4 regions of the Vibrio sp. A37 genome follow, and region 2 is predicted to be linked to each of the others. Evidence: predicted binding sites of a transcription regulator. Region 2 holds the regulator's gene; each other region holds the start of a gene.
What was found. Region 2 encodes PurR, which represses purine synthesis genes. Its sites were predicted from a motif close to TNANGNAAACGTTTNCNTNA; they were not measured.
Positions count from the first base shown of each region.

Region 1: the regulator PurR is predicted to act here: its motif matches at 3,095-3,114, upstream of glyA (serine hydroxymethyltransferase).
Region 3: the regulator PurR is predicted to act here: its motif matches at 2,849-2,868, upstream of purE (5-(carboxyamino)imidazole ribonucleotide mutase).
Region 4: the regulator PurR is predicted to act here: its motif matches at 3,125-3,144, upstream of folD (bifunctional methylenetetrahydrofolate dehydrogenase/methenyltetrahydrofolate cyclohydrolase FolD).

Region 1 is NZ_JBLNLI010000003.1:32,985-38,130, forward strand. It holds gene ACM2FC_RS06175 (glutamine synthetase family protein) at 1-213, shown strand, start outside; gene ACM2FC_RS06180 (3-deoxy-manno-octulosonate cytidylyltransferase) at 314-1,138, shown strand; gene ACM2FC_RS06185 (histidine phosphatase family protein) at 1,164-1,805, shown strand; gene ACM2FC_RS06190 (hypothetical protein) at 1,861-2,115, opposite strand; gene ACM2FC_RS06195 (YitT family protein) at 2,235-2,855, opposite strand; gene glyA (serine hydroxymethyltransferase) at 3,204-4,454, shown strand; gene ACM2FC_RS06205 (SRPBCC family protein) at 4,609-5,031, shown strand; gene ACM2FC_RS06210 (APC family permease) at 5,093-5,146, opposite strand, start outside.
Region 2 is NZ_JBLNLI010000009.1:105,963-111,108, forward strand. It holds gene ACM2FC_RS15995 (DUF7577 domain-containing protein) at 1-38, opposite strand, end outside; gene ACM2FC_RS16000 (TVP38/TMEM64 family protein) at 38-730, opposite strand; gene ACM2FC_RS16005 (TfoX/Sxy family DNA transformation protein) at 876-1,466, opposite strand; cyclic di-GMP riboswitch class I at 1,586-1,670, opposite strand; gene purR (HTH-type transcriptional repressor PurR) at 1,850-2,857, opposite strand; gene torD (molecular chaperone TorD) at 3,115-3,783, opposite strand; gene elyC (envelope biogenesis factor ElyC) at 3,939-4,742, opposite strand; gene cmoM (tRNA uridine 5-oxyacetic acid(34) methyltransferase CmoM) at 4,857-5,146, shown strand, end outside.
Region 3 is NZ_JBLNLI010000013.1:750-5,895, forward strand. It holds gene ACM2FC_RS18360 (gamma carbonic anhydrase family protein) at 1-40, shown strand, start outside; gene ACM2FC_RS18365 (DUF1488 family protein) at 48-308, opposite strand; gene aroE (shikimate dehydrogenase) at 305-1,138, opposite strand; gene hemF (oxygen-dependent coproporphyrinogen oxidase) at 1,242-2,159, opposite strand; gene tsaC (L-threonylcarbamoyladenylate synthase type 1 TsaC) at 2,178-2,735, opposite strand; gene purE (5-(carboxyamino)imidazole ribonucleotide mutase) at 2,937-3,422, shown strand; gene ACM2FC_RS18390 (5-(carboxyamino)imidazole ribonucleotide synthase) at 3,427-4,545, shown strand; gene ACM2FC_RS18395 (DNA topoisomerase family protein) at 4,570-5,145, opposite strand.
Region 4 is NZ_JBLNLI010000003.1:344,465-349,610, reverse strand. It holds gene ACM2FC_RS07705 (SDR family oxidoreductase) at 1-717, opposite strand, end outside; gene ACM2FC_RS07700 (cytochrome-c peroxidase) at 1,451-2,860, shown strand; tRNA gene ACM2FC_RS07695 (tRNA-Arg) at 2,935-3,011, opposite strand; gene folD (bifunctional methylenetetrahydrofolate dehydrogenase/methenyltetrahydrofolate cyclohydrolase FolD) at 3,211-4,068, shown strand; gene ACM2FC_RS07685 (lytic murein transglycosylase) at 4,128-5,108, opposite strand; gene ACM2FC_RS07680 (YcgL domain-containing protein) at 5,138-5,146, opposite strand, start outside.

The DNA of each region.
Region 1 (5,146 bases), on a different contig from region 2:
CTGACAAACGAGCAGCGTAAGAATCTGAATATCACTCGACTGCCAGTGACATTGCGCGAAGCTATGTCAGCGTTTCAAAGCAATTCAATGTTAAAAGCTGCTATGGGGGAAAATCAGCATAACGCATTTTATTCGATACGTAAGGCAGAGTGGGAGCATATGAATGCGCTGTCTTTCGAAGAAGAAGTTAAACTATTACTTAATCGATATTAAATCGCTCCAGTTATCTGGTCCTGCGTGCTGTGGTATACTTCTGCGCCTTAGTTATCAGCGCGACCATACTCGCTGACAGTCCGAACTCGGAATGAATCCAATGAAAAAAATATTAATTGTTATTCCTGCACGTTTTGGTAGTACTCGCCTACCAGGAAAGCCGCTGCTAAAAATCGCGGGTCGAGAAATGTTACTCCGAGTTGCGGACATTGCGCAGGATGTCTGCCGTTCAAATGAACACTGCCACTTTGTTGTTGCCACCGACAATGAGCAAATAGGGGAGTTGTGTAAGAAACACAATATCGACTTTCAGTACACGTCTGAGCAATGCAAGAGTGGCACAGAACGATGCTTTGATTTGATTCGTAAGCTCGATTACCAGCCAGATTTTATTATTAATTTGCAAGGTGATAACCCTCTTTGTCCGCCTTGGTTTATTCAGTCTTTGATCGACTCTTGGAATCAATCGGAAGTTGGAGAGGTCTTTACTCCATTTGTGCGCTTAACATGGTCAGAGCTGGACACTCTGCGTGAGGTCAAGAAAGTGACCCCATTCAGTGGGACAACAGTGCAAGTTGCGAAAAACATGTGTGCACTAAGCTTTAGCAAAAATATCGTGCCGGCGATTCGAAAAGAAGAGCAGTGGAAAACAGAAACTGAATTTTCCCCAGTGCTAAGACATATCGGCCTATATGGGTACACGTTTGACGCTTTGAAGGCTTATTTATCGATGGAAGAAAGCCATTACGAAAAATGTGAAGGCTTGGAACAAATGCGTTTTGTTGAAAATGCGATTCCAGTAAAAATGGTTGAAGTCACTTATCAAGGTCGGGATGGAATGAGCGGTGTCGATAGCCCAGAAGATATCGCACGCGCCGAGAAAATCATCGCTGACAATGGCGAGTTTGATATTAGTCGACTGTAAGTAAATTAACTGGATCGCTAGAATAATGACAACAAGATTAATCATTGCAAGACACGGTAATACCTTTCTTCCAACACAAACACCGACAAGAGTGGGCTCTAGAACGGATCTCGATCTCGTTGAGTCAGCAAGAAGTGAAGCGGTAGGCAGATACCTAATGCAACACAGCCTAATGCCTGATGTGGTGTTGTCGGGACCGTTGAAGCGTCACAAACAGACAGCTGAGCTCATTTGTACACAAATAGGGTTTGACGCATCACTGATTACTGAATCTCAACTTCTCAATGAAATTGATTATGGGCCTGATGAAAACAAACCTGAAGAAGAGGTAATGTTGCGTTTAGGTGAGGGAGATACCATTAAAGGTAAAGCTATTATCGACAACTGGAACCAAAATGCCATCGTCCCTGATGGTTGGTTGGTTGAGCCTTTAGAGCTTAAGCAGCAGTGGGCAGCTCTTGCTCAGCATATTACTGAGGAGTACTCGGATAAAACAGTACTACTTGTGAGTAGTAATGGGTTAATGCGCTTTAGCAATGTGTTGGATGAAGCATTTCAGTATGAGAGTTTAAAAGTGCCAACAGGAGGGATCTGTATATTTGAGCACAATGAAAATGACGGGAACCAATGGCGTTGTAGAGGTTGGGCAATTAAGCCTGCAAGATAACCTCTCTCTGTGAGCCGTATTGATATTTCGTTATATGGTTGGGGAGGCAAGTTCCTTAATCGGACACGTGTCCCCAATCTTTCAAAATAGTTCGTACTTCTTCAACTGGGATATATTTGGCGTCGATACAGTCATCATTTTCATCGCACAACGCTAAAAAGAATGGAGTGATACCTTTATCCCGTTTGGTAATCAGCCACTGATAAAGTGCCGATTTGCGGTCTATATCATCCGATGAGCCTAAGCATTTACCTTCACCTGACTCTTCTTTTTGAATAATTTTTAAAGTGAACTTTTTGTTTTTATTCATGTTAGCGTCCAGTGCTAATTTGTCTTTTCATTTTTATATTTACATAAAATATAGACAATTAGCAGTTTCATCCATCAAGTTAGTGAGGTTCATCTCAGTAAGTGTCAGGAGCTTAAGCTCTAATCACGGGTTGTGGATTTTTTAAAATATTGCACCTGGTAACGAGTCGGCTTGTGGTTCATCGCAAGTACCAAATTCAAAATAATGGCGCCGAACACAGATAGCACAATAAGCTTGGGTGAGGTAAAAAAGAAAGACGCAAATAGTATGCATATGTCAATCATCACCTGAACTTTTCCCACCGAGATACCCAGCTTATCTTGAATGTATAGACACAAAACATTGAAGCCCCCTAAGCTTGACTGGTGCCTGAACAGGATCAGCATTCCTAACCCCATTAGAAGTCCACCAGAAATTGCACAGTATATTGGATTGATGTCGCTCAGAGAGATGAACAGCGTTAGGTGATCGGAAATGATTGAGACCAAGCCTCCTGAAATGACACTATTAAAAGCAAAGCGAGAGCCAAATCGCTTCCAAGCTAAAAGATAAAAAGGACAGTTCAGCACAAAGTAGAGCTGGCCAAATTGAAGCCCTGACAGTTGGCTGAATAATAAGGCTAGACCTGCGGTACCACCAGTAAGTAAATGAGCAGACTGCAAAAAGAATACACCTTGTGCAACCAAAAAAGAGCCAGTTAAGATGGCTATCCAATCTTCGTGTTTCGAATGCTTTTCCATAACAACAAAATTTAAACTCAAAAAGTTCAACACGCCCTAAATTCAAGTGAGAAAAATTTCAACGCATATTAGAAAAAAGCTGACCATAGTGGTAGCGCAAGCAAAAAAATTAAGGTAAACCTATGTAATTCGTGTTTTACGGTGTGTAAAGCACAAATTTGACAGCGAACTCTACAAATAAAACTGAAATTTCCTCTTTATGGGGCACATCAAATTATGTAGAATGCGCGCCATAACCACGACGAAAACGTTTGCGTTGAGGCCAATTGACCTATTTTTGCTGTTTTTGGGTCTTAGTCATTGTGTGGTTTTTGTGATTTTAAGTACATTCTCAGTCAGGAGATACAAATGCTAAAGCGTGATATGAATATCGCGAGTTACGACGCGGAGCTATTTGCAGCTATCCAAGAAGAAACTCTTCGCCAAGAAGAGCATATTGAACTTATCGCTTCAGAAAACTACACAAGTCCACGTGTAATGGAAGCGCAAGGTTCTCAGCTTACTAACAAGTACGCTGAAGGCTATCCTGGAAAGCGCTACTACGGTGGTTGTGAGTATGTCGATAAGGCAGAAGCTTTAGCAATTGATCGTGCATGTAAACTATTTGAATGTGAGTATGCAAACGTTCAGCCTCACTCTGGTTCTCAAGCGAATAGTGCCGTATACATGGCTTTATTGAATCCAGGTGATACAGTGCTAGGTATGAGCTTAGCTCATGGTGGTCACCTGACTCACGGCTCCCCAGTAAACTTTTCTGGTAAGCACTATAACGTTATTCCTTATGGCATCGATGAGGAAGGACAAATCAATTACGACGAGATGGAACAGCTTGCTCTAGAGCATAAGCCAAAAATGATCATTGGTGGTTTCTCTGCATACTCTCAAGTTGTTGATTGGGCTCGCATGCGAGAGATCGCGGATAAAGTTAATGCTTATCTTTTCGTTGATATGGCGCACGTAGCGGGTCTTATTGCTGCTGGTGTTTACCCAACGCCAGTTCCACACGCGCACGTTGTAACAACGACGACTCACAAAACCCTAGCTGGTCCTCGTGGTGGTCTGATTCTTTCAAACGCTGGCGAAGATATGTACAAAAAGCTGAACTCAGCTGTTTTCCCTGGCGGTCAAGGTGGTCCTCTAATGCACGTTATCGCTGCAAAAGCGGTAGCATTCAAAGAAGCAATGGAGCCAGAATTTAAAGAGTATCAAGCTCGCGTTGTAGAAAACGCAAAAGCGATGGTTGCTCAGTTCCAAGATCGTGGTTACAAAATTGTTTCTAACTCTACTGAGAACCACTTGTTCCTTGTTGATCTGATCGACAAAGGCATCACTGGTAAAGAAGCGGATGCAGCTCTTGGTGCAGCAAACATCACTGTAAACAAAAACTCAGTACCAAACGACCCTCGTAGCCCATTTGTTACTTCTGGTATCCGTGTTGGTACGCCAGCGATCACTCGTCGTGGCTTCACTTTAGCGGATGCAAAAGAGTTAGCGAACTGGATGTGTGATGTTCTAGATAACGTTCAAGACGAGAAAGCTATCGAAGCAACGAAAGCGAAAGTGCTGGATATCTGTAAACGTCTACCCGTTTATGCTTAATCGTTAACGATTGTAGATTATTTAAAAAAGGCGAGCTTCGGCTCGCCTTTTCTCGTTTTTAATACTCAGTATCATTTCTAATTCTTATTGATACTCCTTAGCCTAAAATTAACACAGGTGTTTCTTAGGATGTTGGCACCTTAAGGAGAGAGGTATGGGGAAGTGCTACAACAAAATAGCGGTGAACAAGCCGATCGAAGAAGTTTGGCAAGCCGTTTGTGATTTTCATGATATGGGGTGGGCAGAAGGTGTCATTACATCTGTAGAAAAAGTAGGCTCAATTGATGGCCATAAAGTGGGTGCCAAGCGTATATTAAATAATGCGTTCCACGAAACTTTGATTGACTATGATAACTACCATCATCGATTTTCTTATCGCATAGAGGATGGGCCAGGACCTGTATCGCATGATGCAGTAAAAGACTATATAGGCATAGTGCAGTTATCAAAATTACCAGAAGGAACTTTGGTCGAATGGAGCTCCTCATATCGCTCGAAGAATGAGTCAGAAGTAGCGGAGTTTTGTAACCCCATCTATTTAGCGTTGCTTGACGCAATGCGTAAAAATATTCATTAGAACCAGAAAAGGGCGAGTACCTAGGCACTCGCCCTTACATTTTGCTGTATTCAAATATCTGTTACAGAGTCTCTGATGCTAGCTTTTGTTTTTTCTCTCTTGAGTTAGCTGAAGG
Region 2 (5,146 bases):
TGAGCTTCCGTAGGGTTTTTTGCCGTATAGAGCTTCATTAAGCACTGCCATTTTGTGTATTTGGTCCTAATTTAATTTTGGTCATGATCCACTTGGCTATAAACGGGAACAAGCCCAGTAACGCAAATGAACCAAGCACGATAGGAGATACTATGCCAGAAAGGCTATCGATTTGAGATAGCTGAGTCCCCGCATTTAGATATACCGCCGTGCCTGGTAGCATTCCAAGTTGACTGACTAGATAGAAGCGTAGAGTGCTTATAGGTGTTAATCCCATTAATAAATTAATAAGAAAGAAAGGGAATACAGGGATAAGTCTTAGAGAGAATAGGTAGAACGATCCATCTCTTTCAACGCCTTTGTTAATTGCGGATAACTTTTCACCAAACTTGCTTTGTACCCAATCACGAAGGAGATAGCGACTGCTTAGAAACGCCAGTGTTGCTCCAATAGTACTGGCAAAAGAGACCAAAATTAAGCTGTTCCAAAAGCCAAACAGGGCTGCCGCTAAAAGAGTAACGACTGCTGCGCCAGGAATAGAAAAAGCTGTGATAGCAACGTAAGCGAGGAAGTAAATCACTACGGCCGTAACAAAGTTATCGGAAATATATTGGTTAAGTAACTCTTGTTGAGCTTTTGCATTTTCTATGGTTAAGTACTGACCAAAATTGATACCAAGAAAAATAATCAGCAGGACTAAGATTGTTCCGATGATGAGCTTTTTATTCATTTGATTCTCCAGCAGCTACATAACTCTGTCTTTAAGAAGACAATTTGGCATTATCTGAGTATATAGACAGGAGCATAAAAAAATAAATTTCACCCATGTACAAAAAAACCGACATAAAGTCGGCTTTTTTATACTGAAGCTGAGGTTAAATTAACCGGCTTTGTAACTCTTCTTTCCTAGCTTGAGGAATGACGGACCAGTGCTTGCCTTGAATCGCTCCCTCTAAAGCCCACAGAAGCTCTAAACTCACATCAGTTGAATGAGTTTGTTTGATAGCTTTAAAAGCTTCAACAGAGCCTTTTTGCTCAAGTGCTTCCACAGATTCTATTCCTGCTCTTTTCAGCATTCTTTCGGTTGCTAGCCGAAGGTTAGGTAAGTCTTTTAACCTTGTCGGTTTGCCAACCGATTGAGAGACTTTCTCCTTCTGAGCAGAAAACCAAGCTTCTTTGGCACATTCAAAAGTTTGCTGTGGGTCTTTGTCCCAGTTATCCGGAAGAGCGAAGTACTTAGTGACTACAGGTAGCCCCTTTTTAGTGTATACGTAGGGTTCATATCCACGTGTTTTAAAGCTTTTCAATGCTTTATCATCAGCACGTATATGAAGTTTATCATTGGCGATAAGAGCGAACATTGTGTCATCAACAAATATTCCATAGCCACCGAACATAGAGCGAGATTTGATTCGTCCTAATGGCTCAAAGAGCTTCATTGAATCTTTTAAAATTGGTTTATCCATATCAACTAATCCCGAGCTTAGAGGATACGCACACGAAGGCATGCGATGAGTTTGAGACGTAGATGAACTACTATGCAGAAAGGTTGAATAAAAACTTTGGTTTATATTGCATAACGATCATCGGTAACCCCGCTACCTATTCTAAAAAGACTTAGGCCGGAAGCTTTGCGTCCCACTCTCTCAAGTGGTTTGCCTTGTGCGTATCATTATTAAGTCATTTAATAATAATTCAGATTTTGCGGAAAGGTTCACTTTTCTTGATATGAAACGTGATCTTGCTTCAGAGGGTGATTGTAAATAAATGCGAATGGATTTTAGGTTAAAATATGCGCTGAATTAAAATTCAGCGCATAAATACGATACATTCTGCCTATATATTTGGCTTATTTTCTGATATCTCTAACAGTATCGCGCTCGACTATCTCAGGTTGCATCTCGAACACGCGTTTTTCGTGTTTTTTATCTTTGATTCGTTCTAAAAGTATTTCGAACGCGTTTTTACCGACACGACGTTTAGGTTGGTGGATGGTTGTGAGTGGCGGAGAAAAGTATTCAGCTAGCTCAATATTGTCGTAGCCAATCACAGATATATCATCAGGAATGCGTATACCTTTTTGCTGAAGTCGGCTCATTAATCCCAGAGCCATGGTGTCATTGAAACAAAATACCGCCGTTGGCTTTTTGTCCATGACTGCAATCTTGTCTGCGGCAAGAACAGCGGTATCACACTCAAAGTTACCTTCTAAAATCCAATCATTGTTTACTGGGATATTTTCTTCGTTTAGAGCTCTGGTATAACCTCGGATGCGTTCTTGGCAGGCGGCCTTTTCTAGTTGGCCACTCAAGCAAGCGATATCTCTGTGACCTCTGTCCAACAGGTAGCGGGTAGCTAAATAGCCACCTTCTTCAGAATTATCGATAATTTTATCTGCTTGAGAACTTTCAGGTCCCCAGTCCATAATCACTTTAGGGATATCGGGGTGGCTATCAAGCATTTCCAACAGCTCTTCGGTGAGATCTGAGCACATAACCAGCATGCCATCGACTCGCTTTTCCGCAAGCATACGTATGTAATCTTTCTGCTTTTCGTAGATCCCGCCAGTGTTACATAAAATCAGAGTATACCCTTGTCGGTAACAATAGCTTTCGACACCATCAATGACTTCAGAAAAAAACAAATTAGTAGATTGAGTAACCAGCATACCAATTGTCCGGGTAGTGTTGCACTTTAGGCTCCGTGCTACAGCACTAGGAGCGTAGTTTAGTTCCTTGACCGCTTGCATCACTTTTTCTTGGGTCGCTTCGGCAACAAAACGAGTCTTATTGATAACGTGTGAAACGGTTGTCGTCGATACACCGGCTAAGCGTGCAACATCTTTAATGGTGGCCATAACGTGCTGTCCTGTTAGTTACTACCTACCTCAGCTCCAGAAGTAGGCAGAAAATTTAGTTGTAAAATGTTCTAAATAAGGCCTGCCTAACTCACTTTTTCAGAAAGTTTGGCAGGCCCTACTAGGGTGTGTTGACCTTTCGAGGTTAAATTTTGTTCAATTTTAAGGCTTTTAATCGATTGCGTTGTTATTTTGTAGTGATTTAGCGCTATTGGGCGAACAAAAACCTACCTTACTAACATAATGTGGTTATTTTGTCACGAATTTCGCCCTACAGTGTCGGGTGAAGCAAGGTATTCGCAGTCTAATTCTAGAAAAGAAACTAACAGGCGAGTAAACGCTGCATAAAAGCCAAAATTGTCTTTTGCGTTTACTTGCTCTCGAAAATCATACATCCAAGAGAGTAGATAGCTGCGGATAAAGGTTTCTTGTTCTTTTAAAGCATTTTCAAGGTGTGGGAGCTGCTCGAGTTCATTTGATCGGATAATGAGGTTTCCTAAAAAGTCCAATATGTTAGAAATATGATCGGCGGGCTCATTTTGAATTTGGTCGAGAGTAATATTGTGCGATTGCATTATCTTGACGATTTCCTGTGCGGAAATCTTGTTCGCAGGATTGGCCATATTACGATAACTTGAAGCGCAGGCAGAAATTGCGCGTTTGTCTGAACTTAAAAAAAGATCATCAAAATCTGACGATAGCTGAATTTGTGGGTCATCCATTAGAACTATTTTGTCGATGCAGTGCAACAGGTCATCACTGGGCTCAGTAAGGACTGGGACATCACCTAACCCTTCAATAAATGTTCTGATCTGTGAGCTTCGATATTGCTCTAACTCTGCGTCAGATAGTTCTTTAATGAATATGCTCGAAATCCACCAATATATTTCTGCGCGTTTATCGTTAAATGCTTTTAAGTCGATCATGCTTGCGTAAATGTTCCGTTCATGCTTTTAGTGTAATCAATAAATGGGAATCTGCTCGCAAATTGATGTATTCTTATGTGTGCGGTGAGGGGAAATACAGTTGTTCGACAATAAAGGAGAAGCGTTGAGCCCACTCTAAAAGCAGGCTCACGAGATTATTGTTCTTGAGTATTCTGGTTGGAAGAGCCAGCAAGATCTTTAGAAACCCAGTCACGCATTGATTGCCAAATTAAACCTAGGCGTTCATGCCAATAGATTTCAGTTTGTTCAAGGTACTTGGCCTTTGGCGTATATTTATCCCAAGGTTGAGAGATATTTTTATGTGCTAGGAAGTTGGTTGGAGCTGGGAGAGGATTCAATCCCACGGAATGAAATTCGTTTAGAGCCCTTGTCATATGACTTGCGGAAGTGACTAACACTAGCCGCTTCTGTTTGACGAAAGCCGCGGCTTGACGTGCTTCTTCCCAAGTGTCCTGAGCCGTTTCAAGCAAGATGATATCGGATTTTGGAACACCCAACGCAAGCGCCACTTTTGCCATCATTCGAGCGTTGCTTACTTCTGAACCGGCCGCATAACCGGACAAAATCAATTTTGAACCAGGATACATACGCATGATGCGTATACCTTCTGCAAGACGCATTAGTCCAGTTCTACTTAGTTCCGAAGTGGGTGGGATTTGATCATCAACTACGTGACCGCTCCCTAGTACCATGACATAGTCAACAGATTCGTCGACAGGGAAAAAAGCCCCATGTTGTCTTTCTAATGGCATTAAAAGGCGGCTTGAAACAGGTTGGAAAGAAATTAAAAAGATACCTGTTAGGGAAAATAAAACAATTAAGCAACCAGTTTTACGTCTGGTAGTAAACATAATTAGCATTAGGCCTAAAAAGCCAAGAATTAGCATGGCAGGCAAAGGCATTAGCATTGAAGAAATTAATTTTTTCAGCACAAACATTCTCAAATAGTCCGAAAAATCATCAGTTGATTACAAAAAAGAAATAAACCTTCTTTATTCCTACCGTTCATATGACAGAATAGCAGCACGATTAGCTATCATAACGTACCGACTGTGACTCAAGACCGCAATTTCGACGATATTGCCCACAAATTTGCAAAAAATATATACGGATCAGATAAAGGAGAGATCCGTCAACACATTGTTTGGCAAGATCTTCTCAGTATTTTAGATGTATTGGAAGCCCCAAAAAAATCTCTGCATGTGCTTGATGCAGGGGGAGGGCTGGCGCAGATGTCGCAAAAGCTTGCTAAACTCGGACACGAGATTACACTATGCGATCTATCATCTGAGATGTTGCAGTTGGCAAAAAAAGATATTGAAAAGTGTGGGCTCCTAGATTC
Region 3 (5,146 bases), on a different contig from region 2:
AAACAAAGAAGACTATCTACATCAAGTAAAGCCTGTTTAAACGCACACTATATTTGTATACGTCCAGAGGAGTCATACTCCTCTTCTTCGATAGCCTGCTCGGCGAGCTCTTCAAGATCAAACCGTAACCTTTCAAAACAGGCTAAAGCCTGAGAAGGTGAATCTAGGTTTTCTCCTGACATCCGCGCTAAGTCTTCAATTTTCACGATACAGTCAACAAGCATCCCAGAGACTTGTGAAGGAAAGACAACGGCTTGAAGCTCGTGGCTCCAACTCTGTTCATCTGGGAAAATTATTGATTGATTCATTGGCCTTGTAGCTCTTCTCGTAATGTCTCTTCGACCGCTTGGGTGTCAGGCCGAACGCCTCGCCATACCATAAAACTCTCAGCAGCTTGGCCGACGAGCATGCCCAGACCATCAAGAGCCTTTGGCACACCGTTTTCCTTTGCCCAGCAATTAAATGACGTCTGCTCTGCTTTGTATACCATGTCATAGCAAACTTCACAGCCCTCAAATATCACTGACGAAACATTTGGTAAGTCGCCAGACCAACTTGTCGACGTCGAGTTAATAACAATATCAAACCCGCCAGCAAGGTCATCGAAGCTAGAAGCTTTTAGGTCACCATAGTCCTGAAACCTATCCGCTAACTGCTGTGCTTTTTCTACAGTACGATTCGCAATGACAATTTGACTTGGCTTTTGATCGAGTAGAGGTTTTAAAACTCCACGCGCGGCACCGCCCGCACCAATCAATAGAACAGTTTTGCCTTCAAATGACGCTCCGTTCTGGAGTAGATCTTGAACTAAGCCTTCACCATCGGTGTTATCACCAAGGATTTGGCCATTATCCAGTTTCTTCAGGGTATTAACTGCGCCTGCAAGCTCCGCCCGTTGCGTCAATTCATCCGCAAACTGATAAGCATCGCCTTTAAATGGCATAGTGATATTACAACCTTTACCACCTCTACTAAAAAACGCCTCAGCCGATTTCTTAAACCCATCCTCTGGTGCCAATTCAGCAGTATAGGCAATATTTTGCTGTGTCTGCTGAGCAAAAAGAGTGTGAATCGCTGGAGATTTACTTTGGCTTATCGGGTTACCGAATACCACATAACGGTCTGTATGCTGAGTCATCTTACTTCCTCGGACTGGATTAAGTTAGCAAACTATCACTATCGCAAACCAGTCTCAATGTTATTCATTTGTTCAATAGTTGAGCTAAGAACTAGAGAAATTTTTACCAATCTCTTGGTTGCAAATAATGCTGATACAACTCCGCTTCTGGCGAGCCATCTTCAACTTGATAATTGTATTCCCAGCGAGCTAGAGGTGGCATAGACATCAGTATCGACTCAGTTCTGCCGCCACTTTGCAGACCAAACAAAGTCCCACGGTCGTAAACGAGATTGAACTCAACATAGCGGCCTCTGCGATAGAGCTGGAATTGGCGCTCTCTTTCACCAAATGACGTATCCTTTCGACGTTCAACAATTGGAACATAGGCTTTAGTGTAACCTTCGCCAACGGCTTTAATGTAATCAAAGCACTTTTCAAATTCCCAGTGATTTAAATCGTCGAAGAATAACCCACCAACACCGCGTGTTTCTTCACGGTGTGGCAAGTAAAAATATTTGTCACACCAAGCTTTATGTTCTGAGTAAACCTCTTCACCAAAAGGCGCACAAAGTTGTTTGGATACATCATGCCAATGCTGACAGTCTTCTTCAAAAGGATAGAAAGGAGTTAGGTCAAAGCCTCCACCAAACCACCAGATTGGCTCTTCATCGTCTTTTTCTGCGATAAAAAATCGAACGTTGGCGTGAGAGGTGGGAACATAAGGGTTATTTGGGTGCATGACCAAAGAGACACCCATAGCCTCAAACCTTCTCCCCGCCAATTCAGGTCGGTGAGCGGTCGCTGAGGCAGGCATCTGCTTTCCTTCTACATGAGAGAAGTTCACGCCACCTTGCTCAAACACGTTACCTTTATTCATGATGCGCGAGCGGCCGCCGCCGCCCAGCTTTTCTCCGGGTTCACGTTGCCAAGCATCTTCTTCAAACGTTGCCTGACCATCAACTTGCTCTAATTGTTGGCAGATGGAATCTTGTAAATCGAGTAAAAACTGCTTTACTGCCTGTTTGTTTATCGAAGTCATTATTAATCCTTTTCAGTCCTAACCTTGGCGCAATACCTTAGACGTTTTGATATCTCTTATTTCACTAGGATTTTCACGGCCACCTGTTTCTCCAGCCAAGACGACAAGCGGTTGTTCACCCAGCTGTTCCATCACTTCTTCTGTTGTTTTACATGGAGGCAGACCAGACAAGTTAGCGCTGGTTGAAGTGATAGGCTTACCAAAAGCATTCGTTAACTCTTGCACCAGTGGGTGATCAGTTACACGAACAGCAATCGTCGAAAACTCTCCAGAGACCCATTGGGTGACCTTCTCACTGGCTGGCATAATCCAAGTAACCGGCCCTGGCCAAGTCTCCATCGCCTTCTCTAGCTGTACAGCTTTCAATTGGCTCAAATCGATGTATGGCACCAATTGCTCGAAGTTGCCTGCAATTAAAATCAGGCCTTTTTCTACTGGCCTCTGCTTAATTGAAAGCAATTGCTGGATAGCTTGAGAGTTATCAGGATCGCAACCAACCCCAAATACACCTTCTGTTGGATACGCGATGACTTTTCCTTGCTGCAGAGCTTGTACAGCCTGTTGAAGATCGGACACTGATTCACCTTCACTGTTTGTATAATTCGTTCTAATAGCGCTAAGTTTAACGACAAAAAGCGAACAGGCGAAAGTTTAATTTTGCAGCATTCGGACAAAACTGGCTCAACGAAAAAAGCAAACGTTTGCTTAGAATTTATTTCGCCGTATAATGCGCTCAAACTATCAGCTCGCCTATTACCAAAAACGAAGGAGTTCGAGATGACTGTCGGTATTATCATGGGTTCTAAATCTGACTGGCCAACAATGAAACTAGCTGCGGATATGCTAGACCAATTTGGTGTTTCCTACGAAACAAAAGTAGTTTCGGCTCACCGTACCCCTCAACTTCTTGCAGACTACGCAACCAGTGCCAAAGAGCGCGGCATTAAGGTTATTATTGCTGGAGCAGGTGGCGCGGCGCATTTACCTGGTATGACTGCGGCTTTCACTAGCCTTCCTGTTCTGGGTGTTCCTGTACAATCTCGAGCTCTAAACGGCATGGATTCTTTGCTATCCATCGCGCAAATGCCAAAAGGTATTGCGGTTGGTACTCTAGCGATTGGTGAAGCAGGTGCAGCAAACGCTGGCATTCTAGCGGCGCAAATCATCGGTACGCATAATGAAAGCGTGATGGAAAAAGTCGAAGCTTTCCGCGCCGAGCAAACTGAAACGGTATTAGCCAACCCAAACCCAGCAGAGGACTAAACAAATGCGAGTCTTAGTATTGGGTGCGGGACAACTAGCAAGGATGATGTCATTAGCCGGTGCACCTCTCAATCTTTCCATTACCGCTTTCGATGTTGCTAGCGGAAAAATCGTTCACCCTTTAACTCAGGCTCACATTGGCGACGGCCTAGAAAATGCGATTGCACAAGCGGATGTTGTCACTGCTGAATTCGAACACATTCCCGCTGACGTTCTTGAAGTTTGCGAAAAGAGCGGTAAGTTTCTCCCTGGTATGCAAGCGATTCTCACCGGCGGTGACAGAAGAATAGAAAAAGCCCTGCTAGATAAAGCTCAGGTAAAAAACGCTAAATACCATGTCATCGAAAGCAAAGCGGACTTCGAAGCAGCCATTGAATATGTCGGTGTGCCAATGGTATTGAAAACGGCTTTGGGCGGCTACGACGGCAAAGGACAATGGCGACTTAAGGACTTGGCGAATGCAGATGCAATATGGCAAGAAATGGAGTCATGTTTAGCAGATTCAAAGCAGGCTATCGTCGCTGAAGAATTTGTCCCATTCAATCGGGAGGTTTCTCTTGTTGGCGCACGCAATGCTAACGGTGAAATTGCTGTTTACCCGCTCGCAGAAAACGTCCATACCGACGGCGTTTTAAGCCTATCGACACCGATCAACGATATAGAGTTGCAAGACAAAGCCAAGCAGATGTTCACTGCTGTCGCTGAAACAATGGATTACGTGGGTGTTTTGGCAATTGAATTTTTTGATGTTAATGGTGAGTTGCTCGTTAATGAACTGGCTCCACGCGTTCATAATTCAGGACACTGGACACAACAAGGCGCGGAAACTTGCCAGTTTGAGAACCACCTACGCGCTGTTTGTGGTTTGCCTTTAGGAAGCACAAAGCTAGTTAGACCAACTTGCATGATCAATGTTCTGGGTGAGGACACATTGCCAGAAGAGCTGCTAAAGCTTGAGGGCTGTCATATTCACTGGTACGGAAAAGAAAAACGTACAGGGCGCAAGATGGGTCACATCAATGTAAGCGCAGAGTACACCGCAGAGCTAGACAGAAAACTCGCACAACTTGCCACCGTTTTAGACAAAAAAGCATTTCCCGCAATGCAACGCTTCAATCAATAGTGATAAAAACTGAAAAAGGTGTCGCTAAGACACCTTTTCTTTTTGTATATGATGGCATTTCTTATCGGCACACTGATACTTTTCTCCGCTGGCTAACTTTTTCTTCATTAGTAACGGAAAACCGCAAGCCTCACACGAACCGGCTACTGGCTGTTGATTGATAGCAAATCGACATTTTGGGTAGTTGTCGCAAGAATAAAACACTTTGCCAAAGCGATTATTGCGCTCCACGATATGCCCTTTACGACATTCAGGGCAGGAAAGTTCGGCTTGTTGGTTTTGCGAGTGATGATTTTCTAGACTTTCTATGTGGTGGCACTCAGGGTAGTGACTACAACCAATAAACATTCCATATCGGCCTTGTCTAAGCACCAGCTCTTGCCCACATTCAGGACAAGCAACACCCAACGCTTTCACCACATGGCCATCGTTTTGATGTATCGGACGCATGTAATCGCATTCTGGATAATGATTACAACCGAGAAAACCGCCTCGCTTACCATATTTCATTTGTAATTGCCCTCCACATTGAGGGCAATTTTCGCTTTCTAACGCGTGCTCGTGAGCACTGAAAAGCTGATGATCGATTTTACTACTCATA
Region 4 (5,146 bases), on a different contig from region 2:
AACATCAATGAATGTTCCTGAGCTATAACTTGCTTGAGCGGATAGCAACCACGCTACCGCTTGAGCAACTTCTTCAGCTTTGCCACCTCTCCCCATAGGTAGAGTCTTACCTACCCGTTCATATCTTCTCGGCTCTCCACCTGATGCATGAATATCAGTTTCAATAAGCCCCGGCCGAACACAATTCACTCGAATATTTTTGCTGGCTAATTCTTTCGCTAAACCAATTGTCATGGTGTCTATGGCACCCTTTGAAGCAGCGTAGTCTACGTATTCATTTGGCGAACCCGTTTTTGCAGCAATGGAAGATACATTGACAATAGCACCGCCGTCATTCATATGTCTCACAGCTTCCCTTGAACAAATTAAATAGCTTGTAACGTTAGTCGCTAAGATTTGGTTGATGCGTGCCGCATCTAACCCTAAAAGAGATGTCTGCTTTTTTAAAATACCGGCATTGTTAACTAAGTGAGTAACTGGACCAAGTTGCTCTTTTATAACCCTAAACATGTTGATCACTTGCTCTTCATCAGACACGTCTGCTTGCACTAACATCCCTTGAGCGCCACAATCAGCAACTGCTGCTAGAGTTTTTTCAGCCTCTTCTCTATTCAAACGATAGTTGATTGCTACTGAATAGCCTTGATTCGCCAGCAATTTTACGATAGCAGCACCAATACCTCGGCTGCCGCCAGTCACTAGAGCGATTTTATTCATTTAATTATACCTACGTTGATATTCTTGCAGTAAAGTAACAGGAAAACATAATTTATCGGGATTAGAAAGGGTTAAGAATTAATATTACCAAATAAAGTAATCTTCTATTTAACTTCATTTTCATATTATGGAAAGTAAACCACTCGACTAAATGCCACCGACCTATATAAAACATCAAACACCAAGGAAATAAACCATCACAAATATATAGATTTTAAAGATAACATAAACATAGCCCCCCACATCCTACAATCACAAATTCTTTAGACAATTTGGGCCAGACCCCATAAGTTAGAGCATGGATACAAAAATTAGTCAATTGGCAATTAGACAAATAAAAGAGAAAAAACCAAAATTAAAATGGACACAATATCACATAAATACATTATTAAATGTAACAGCTTCGTCTTAAAAAAGAACAATACTAAATTAAAGCAACAACCTAATAATATCCTAATTTTTAATTAGTTACTTTATTTACCTAACTTATGTAAATTTTATGTGATTATTTTAATTTATCCCACTTTCAATAAATTAACTAAACATTGTATGAGCAATGTAAATAATTCATTCAAATTGATACTTATTCCATCTATCTAAACTTAACACTCTAAATTAAACCGCTTTGAAGTTGTTCAAATAAACTTTATCTAAATGTCTTAAAAAAAACGCCAAATTATTTTTATACAGTCTTATTTAAGCAATAGCCCAAACGAACAGAGGAAATGTAAACATGGAAGTGAACTTTAGACGCATGGGAATAATTTTTCTTCTAGCTTTTCTGCTTCCTTTTTCGGCACTAGCCGATGAAGATAAGAAGAAAAGACAGAAAGATAAACCTGACTCACAAGTCGAACACCCTATTGAAGGTGAAACTGACGCAGCCGGAGAATCTGACCGTAGAGATGATAAGAAAAAGAAAAAGAGAAGGGATAAAGATCGAGACAGAAATGATGACGATGACGGAAACGGCGGCGATGACGGAAATGGCGACGATGACGGAAATGGCGACGATGACGGAAATGGCGGCGATGACGGAAATGGCGGCGATGACGGAAATGGCGGCGATGACGGAAATGCGGGCAATGGTGATGATCCAAACAACGGTGACGACGGCCAGCAGTTGCTAACCCTTGCAGAATTAGGAGAAGCAATATTCAATGATGCTAACCTATCAAATCCAGTTGGCTCACAATCTTGTGCTAGCTGCCACACTGCAAATGCTGGGTTCGCTGATCCGGGCGCAGGTATCGCAACTTCAGAAGGTGCTGTCGCTGGTATTTTTGGTAGCAGAAATTCACCAACAGCTTCCTATGCTCAGTTCATTCCTCCTCGAACCCAAGATAATGATGGTGACTTCGAGGGCGGCTTATTCTGGGATGGTAGGGTCAACACTCTTGAGGAACAAGCAGCAGGACCTTTCCTCAACCCGCTTGAAATGAATAATGCCGATGAACAAGAGGTGGTTCTGAAACTCAGTCAAGCAGAGTACGCCCCTTCTTTTGAAGCGATATTTGGTGCTGGCATTTTCAATAATGTCGAAGACGCTTATGAGAGTATGACCGAAGCCATTGCTGCATTTGAGCGAACTGAAGCATTTTCACCATTTAACTCAAAATTTGATGCTGTGATGGCCGGAGAGGCTCAATTCACCGCTCAAGAACAGAGAGGATTTGTTCTATTCAATGATGATGACGGGGGAGACTGTGAACGTTGCCATGAAATAGGTCAAAATCCAATGCTGTTTACTGACTTTAGATACTTTAATATCGGAGTGCCGGCAAACCCTGACAATCCGTTCTTAAACTTAGATTCGGTATTGAACCCTGATGGCACGGCATTTGTAGACTTAGGTTTAGGCGCAGTTGTCAATGACGATGACCAAAACGGCAAATTCAGAGTACCGACGTTAAGAAACGTTGCCGTCACTCCGCCGTACATGCACAACGGAGTATTCAATACCCTAGAAGAAGTCGTCAACTTTTATAACACACGTAATGGTAATTTCACTCCAGAGGTGGACGAAAACATAAATAATGGAGGAAATATTGGGGAATTAGGCTTAACCGACGAAGAAGTCCAAGACATAGTCGCTTTCCTACACACCTTAACAGATGCACCGCAAGCACCTGAAGAACAGTAGTAGTTTATTCATTGCGATGTGATAACAACGAAAAAGCCCGATAACTTTATAAGTTATCGGGCTTTCTGCATAAATGGCACGCCCTGAAGGATTCGAACCTTCGACCACATCCTTAGAAGGGACGTGCTCTATCCAGCTGAGCTAAGGGCGCGCTACAGGAGGGAATTATACGAGTTGAAATTCCGAAATCAACGTCTTTATATAACTTTTTGATTCAAGTGCCTAAAAAATCCACAAAGCTCATAAACACGAACAATTTACGAACAATGCAAACGTTTGCCTGTGGATGTTGGCTTGATTTTTTGCGACAATGCGCACAAATTTATTGGCCACCCATTTGAAGGAAAGTCATGACTGCTCAAAATATCGACGGTAAACTTATTTCACAAACTGTACGTTCTGAAGTTGCAGCTCGTGTAAAAGCACGCACAGAAGCCGGACTGAGAGCTCCAGGTCTTGCCGTTATATTAGTTGGAGAAGACCCAGCGTCACAAGTTTATGTAGGTAGCAAACGCAGAGCCTGTGAGGAAGTAGGTTTTGTATCTAAATCCTATGACTTGCCAGCAACAGCCACTGAGCAAGAGCTACTCGATCTCGTAGATGAATTAAATGAGAGCCCTGAAATTGATGGAATTCTAGTTCAACTGCCACTACCAGCTGGAATTGATAGCACTCATGTTCTAGAGCGTATCATTCCAGAAAAAGATGTCGACGGCTTCCATCCTTACAACGTTGGTAGACTTGCTCAGCGTATCCCTAAGCTACGCTCTTGTACACCAAAAGGTATTATCACTCTACTTGACCGTTATAATATTCAACTTAGAGGTAAGCATGCTGTCGTTGTAGGTGCATCCAACATTGTTGGACGTCCTATGACTCTTGAACTTCTATTGGCTGGTTGCACTACGACCACATGTCACCGATTCACTAAAGATCTTGAAAGCCATGTCCGCCAAGCGGATGTTGTAGTCGTCGCTGTTGGTAAGCCTAACTTTATCCCTGGAGAATGGATAAAAGAAGGTGCAATCGTGGTCGATGTAGGCATCAACCGTTTAGAATCAGGAAAGTTGGTTGGTGATGTTGAATACGATGTAGCAAAAGAAAAAGCGAGCTTTATTACACCTGTCCCAGGCGGAGTTGGCCCAATGACCGTTGCAAGTCTCATAGAAAATACAATGATCGCTTGTGAACAGTTTCATACAAAATAAATAAAAACTAACGCTTCGTAATAACAAAAGGCTCCGAATGGAGCCTTTTGTTTTTTCATTTAAGGATCAAACTTTATTGCATCAGCTAAATGAGTGACTGCAGTAGCGAAGTAATAGGAGCGGTTCCATTTCATTAGAACTTGGTAGTTATTGTAAATAAGGTACACTCGCCCATCTAAATCATCAGGCATAATTAGCCACGCTTTTATATCGTTCTTACCTAAATTAGGTAACGGTTTACCATCGTATTTGGTGATACCGAGCTTACTCCACTCTTCTAGAGGCTTGGCTTTGTCTTCTTCTCTACCAGCTAACGCCTTATCAAACCCTTTAGGTAGGCGAACTTGACGCCCCCAAGTATGCTTGTCACTCCAACCTGATTTGTGTAAATAATTTGCGGTTGATGCAAAAACATCGTCAGGTGATGTCCAAATATCCTTGTTGCCATCACCGTTACCATCGGCTGCATAAGCTAGGTATGAACTCGGCATAAACTGGCACTGCCCCATAGCGCCAGCCCAAGATCCTTTCATGTCTTCGACTTGAATATGCCCTTCCTGAAGTATTTTTAAAGCAGCTATGGTCTCACTTCGGAAAAAGGTTTCCCTTCGCCCGTCATAAGCCATCGTCGTCAGCGCATCAATAACGTTGTAGTTACCCGTAAATTTACCAAAATTACTTTCAACGCCCCAAAGTGCGACAATAAATCGAGGTTGAACGGAATACTTTTGACCAATTTTGACTAAGTCTGGGTAATATTTCTTATACAAGGCTTTAGCTTGTTTTACTTTCCATTGAGGAACAGCTCTTGGAATGTACTCGTCAAGTGTGAGGCGTTTTTCAGGCTGGTTGCGATCGGCTTTTACTGCCCTAGGAACATATTTAACATTTTCAAACGCTTCAGTAAGTATTCGGTCGGAGATCCCGTCAGCTCGCGCTTCTTCTTTTAACGTTTCAACATATTGTTCGAAACTTACATCTTTAGAATAAGCAGAAGTAGCTACGCCGAGGCCTAATAAGACAGTCAGTAATTTTTTCAAATTGCCCTCCTTGAGCAATTAATCAGAGTTCAAGCGGA